Regions from separate parts of the Protofrankia sp. Cas3 genome, predicted to be linked through region 1. Evidence: predicted binding sites of a transcription regulator. Region 1 holds the regulator's gene; the other holds the start of a gene.
The links. Region 1 encodes LexA, which represses DNA repair genes until DNA is damaged. Its sites were predicted from a motif close to CGAACNNNNGTTCG; they were not measured.

Region 1 (2,400 bases):
GCAGCTGCCTGCGGCGCGCGTGCGGTCAGGTCGGCGTGTAACGCGGCAGCCCCACGTTCGGACAGCTCCCGTTCAAGGCGTGCTCGCACCGCCGGGTCGGTGCCGGGAAACCTGAGGTCGTCGATGACAGCCCTGATATAGAGCCCGGAGCCGCCGACGAGTACCGGGGTCCGACCGGCAAGCAGAAGATTGTCGATGACTGTTCGTGCCCTTGCCTGGTACGACGCCACGTCGGCGGTGTGGGTGACGTCCCAGACGTCAAGCAGATGGTGCGGGATGCCCTTGCGATCCCGTGGCGGCACTTTGGCTGTGCCGATGTCCATGCCGCGGTAGAGCTGCATGGAGTCGGCATTGACGATCTCACCGCCGAGGGTGGCGGCGAGATCGATCGCGAGCTCGCTCTTGCCGGCCGCGGTCGGACCGACGACCGCCACCACTCGCCCGGCCTGCTTGCGGTCGGCCCTGTCCCGGTCGGCACAACCATCCATGTTCAGACCCGGCGTAGTACCGCGACGATCCGACCGAGGATCGACGCTTCGTCGCCCGGAATTTCGGCATAGGCCGGGTTCTGCGGCTGGAGCCATGCGTGGCCGTCACGGTGACGCAACGTCTTGACCGTTGCCTCGCCGTCGATCATCGCGGCGACTATCTCGCCGTTGTCCGCGACCGGCTGCTGGCGGACGACCACCCAGTCCCCGTCGCAGATCGCGGCATTGACCATGGAGTCTCCGACAACTCTCAGCATGAACAGCGTGCCCTCGCCGACGATCTCACGGGGAAGGGGGAAGATGTCCTCCACCGCCTGCTCGGCAAGGATCGGCCCACCCGCCGCGATACGACCGAGGACGGGCACGTAGGCCGCTTCACGGCGGGCTTCCGGCGCGGCGGTGGACTCCCCGGTGCCGGCCGTCAGGGCCAGTGGCGGCCCGAGGTGAAGGCTGTCGCGTGCCGTCGGCCGTACCGGCGCGTCCGCTGAGAGCACTTCCATGGCCCGCGGACGGTGGGGGTCACGGCGCAGGAAGCCCTTCTCCTCCAGCATCTTGAGCTGATGCGCGACGCTGCTCGTGCTGGTGAGCCCGACCGCTTCGCCGATCTCGCGGACACTGGGCGGATATCCGCGGCGTTCGACGGCATTGCGGATCACCTCCAACACCTTGCGTTGGCGGGGGGTCAGGCCCGACGCGTCCGCCGGCCCATCCGGCAGGTCGCGCACGGTACCGCGCGGTGGCCGGCCACGTCGGGTGCGGTTGGGGTCGGTGGTCATACCTGCCGTTCTCCTTCGTTTTGCGGTCGTGACAGACTCCGCTCCCGGTAGACCTGGTGTTTTCGCCAGGAACCGGAGCCGGTGGCCACGACCGACATCTCATCGGTACGACCGTAACCGCAGCGACCGGATTTTTCAAACGTCTGTTCGAGCGTGTCATGGCGATTCTGTCGGAGTCATGAGGTACAAACTCGATCAGACGTTCGATCGAACGACTGTTCGTAGTTCGTGATCTCAAGGGGTGAAGGGGTGTGTTGAAGGGGTGCGTGGTGGAGCGGCCGGCGCTGCCTCCACTGAGATTGACCCGGCGAGGCCGGATGGTCCTGGTTGCTCTCGTCGCGATTGCCTTCTGTCTGATCTTGTCCCTCGCGCGGGTCGCATCGTTGGCCGAACCGCGCGGCGGTGCGGGTTCCAGTCGTGTTCACGTGGTCCGGTCCGGTGAGACCTTATGGGGCATAGCGCGTGCGCTGGCTCCTGAGGGTGACACTCGGGTGATCGTGGCGCGGCTGGCCGGTATGAATCAGCTTGCCACCACCGATCTTGTTCCCGGGCAGGCGCTTCGCCTGCCGTGACCGTCGGACGCGCCGACGGTTTGCCAGTTCATGGTGGTGAGCCCTATGGTTGACCACAACATGTGGTAGTTGTGGAGTTGTAAGTCATCAAGATCTTGGGGGATCGTCCGTGCGATGCCCGTTCTGTCGACACCCGGACAGCAGGGTTGTCGACAGCCGCGAGGCTGAGGAAGGTGCCGCGATCCGCCGTAGGCGATCATGTTCGTCCTGCGGCCGTCGGTTCACGACGATCGAGGAGGCATCGCTGAGGGTGATTAAACGCAGCGGCGTGGCCGAGCCGTTCAGCCGCGCGAAGGTGGTCGCGGGTGTGCGCCGGGCATGTCAGGGCCGACCGGTCGAGGCCGATGCGCTGGCCCAGCTCGCTCAGCTGGTCGAGGACAGGTTGCGTGCGTCGGGAGCGGCCGAGATTCCCTCGGACGAGATCGGCCGGGCGATTCTCGGCCCACTGCAAGTTCTTGACGAGGTCGCTTACCTGAGGTTCGCCTCGGTGTATCTGGCCTTCGAGTCCCTGGCGGACTTCGAGACCGCGATCGCGGGCCTTCGGGCGCAGGCCAGATAGTTCAC
Region 2 (2,400 bases), on a different contig from region 1:
CCCGGACTCTTCACAGCCATGCCGTCCGCGACTGTCGTCGCCGGTACCCGCAGCCGCTGCCCGCAGCGCCAGGAGCGGGCGAATGCCGGAGCGCCCGCCGCCTGGACACCGATCACCCGCACATCGGCCCGGCGCCGGCGCAGTGCCGTGGCGATGCCCGCGATCAGCCCGCCGCCGCCGACGCTGACCAGAACCGTACGCAGCCCGGGTAGCTGCTCGATCAGCTCGAGCCCGATCGTGCCCTGACCGGCGATTACCAACGGGTCGTCGAAGGGGTGTACGAGCAGGCCACCGAGGTCGTGCGCAGCCGCCTCCGCGGCAAGCAGAGCGGCGTCGACGCCACCGGAAACGAGCTCGACGTGAGCGCCGAATCGCCGGGTTCGCGCAATCTTGGTCGTATTCGCCTCCGCCGGAACGAAGATTGTCGCGGGGACATCGAAGCGGGCCGCCGCGTAGGCCACGCCCTGGGCGTGGTTCCCAGCGCTGGCCGCGACCACGCCACGGGCGCGCACGTCAGGGTCGGCAAGGGCGATCCGGGTGAAGGCGCCACGCACCTTGAACGAGGCGGTGCGCTGTTCGTTCTCGCACTTGAACCAGACCGGCATGCCGGTCAGCCGGGACAGGTGCGTACCGCGCACTACCCGGGTGCGTCGGGCGACCCCGGCCAGGACCGCCGCGGCCCGGTCGACATCGATGTCGGCGGGATCGACGCGGGCCCGGTCGACGGCCGACCAGCCGGCGTGCTGGTCGGCTACGGGCGGGCCGGGTCTTGACGGGGCGTCGGTATCGGCATCGTCGGTGGTGGTCGGGGCCTGGGTGACGGCTGGTCGGCTCATCGCTGCTCTCCCGATGGCTCGGCGGCCACCTTCCGCAGTGGCCGCGGCAACAAAAAAGCCCCCCGCCGGAACGGCAGGAGGGCAAGGCGCGCGGACCCGAAGTGCTGGATTCGTCAGACGGGCTCGCACGCCTCAAAAATGATCATAAGATGCTGCGCCACCTTCCTAGAATGCTCGCGCATGCCGATGGTCGTCAAACCGACCAGCCGTGATCGTCCTGATCCCGGCGGCCGGCCACCTGCTCGCGCGGTTGATCGATTCCGGTATCGTCCGGGCGTCGGATCGGACCGGACGCCGATCCGCACTACGCCCTGTCGTGAGGCCGGCCGGCGCCTCGTAGGGTGTCGAGTGTGCATCGTTGCCAGAACTGTCGGACGTCGAACGTATGATCGATTCACTATGAGTACCCTATTCGGTGGTCCGTACGCCGACTTCGACCATGCTGGTTCCGCTGCTGGTTCCGATGCTGGTTCGGATGCCGGCGCCGATGCCGGCTTTGACCCGGGTGGGCCGGGGGGTCGCCCGGCCGCGCACCTCGATCCCGATCTTCTGCTGGAGGGCCTGAACCCGCAGCAGCGGGCCGCGGTCGTCCATGCCGGTTCGCCGTTGCTCGTGGTGGCGGGCGCGGGGTCGGGCAAGACGCGGGTGCTCACGAACCGGATCGCCTACCTGCTGGCCGCACGCGGGGTCCGCGCCGGTGAGATTCTTGCGATCACGTTCACCAACAAGGCCGCGAACGAGATGAAGGAGCGGGTCACCGCCCTGGTCGGCGCTCGGACGCGGGCGATGTGGGTCAGTACCTTTCATTCGGCCTGCGTGCGCATTCTGCGGTCGGAAGCAACGCGTCTCGGGTTCACCAGCAGCTTCTCGATCTATGATGCGGCGGATGCGCAGCGGTTGATGGCGTTGGTCGCCCGCGACCTGGACCTCGATCCCAAGAGGTATCCGCCCCGCGCGCTCGCCGCCGGGATCAGCAATCTCAAGAACGAGCTGGTCGACTGGGAGACCGCCCGGGACAGGGCGGCCAATCATCTTGAGCGGGCCACTGCCGAGGCCTACGGCAGCTACCAGCGCCGGCTTGCCGAGGCGAACGCGTTCGACTTCGACGATCTGATCATGACCGTCGTGAACCTGCTGCAGGCTTTCCCGGACGTCGCCGAGCACTACCGGCGCCGGTTCCGGCACGTCCTCATAGACGAGTACCAGGACACCAACCATGCTCAGTACGTGCTCGTGCGGGAGCTGGTCGGGCGTGCGTCCCCCCGGACCGTGGACGGCGAGCTGGTCCGTCCGGACGCCGACGATCATGGTGTGGAGCCGGCCGAGTTGTGCGTGGTGGGTGACGCCGATCAGTCGATCTACGCTTTCCGGGGCGCGAACATCCGCAACATCGTCGAGTTCGAGCAGGACTACCCCGAGGCGACCGTGGTCCTGCTGGAGCAGAATTACCGCTCCACACAGACGATCCTGTCGGCGGCCAACGCGGTGATCGCCCGTAACGGGCAGCGGAAGCCCAAACGGCTGTGGTCGGACGCCGGCGACGGCGAGAAGATCGTCGGTTACG

Region 2: the regulator LexA is predicted to act here: its motif matches at 1,215-1,228, upstream of pcrA (DNA helicase PcrA).

What each region holds. Positions count from the first base shown of each region.
Region 1 is NZ_CAUVXP010000001.1:36,730-39,129, reverse strand. It holds gene miaA (tRNA (adenosine(37)-N6)-dimethylallyltransferase MiaA) at 1-488, opposite strand, end outside; gene lexA (transcriptional repressor LexA) at 491-1,264, opposite strand; gene U9983_RS00135 (LysM peptidoglycan-binding domain-containing protein) at 1,582-1,836, shown strand; gene nrdR (transcriptional regulator NrdR) at 1,946-2,395, shown strand.
Region 2 is NZ_CAUVXP010000006.1:50,834-53,233, reverse strand. It holds gene U9983_RS02470 (threonine/serine dehydratase) at 1-836, opposite strand, end outside; gene pcrA (DNA helicase PcrA) at 1,236-2,400, shown strand, end outside.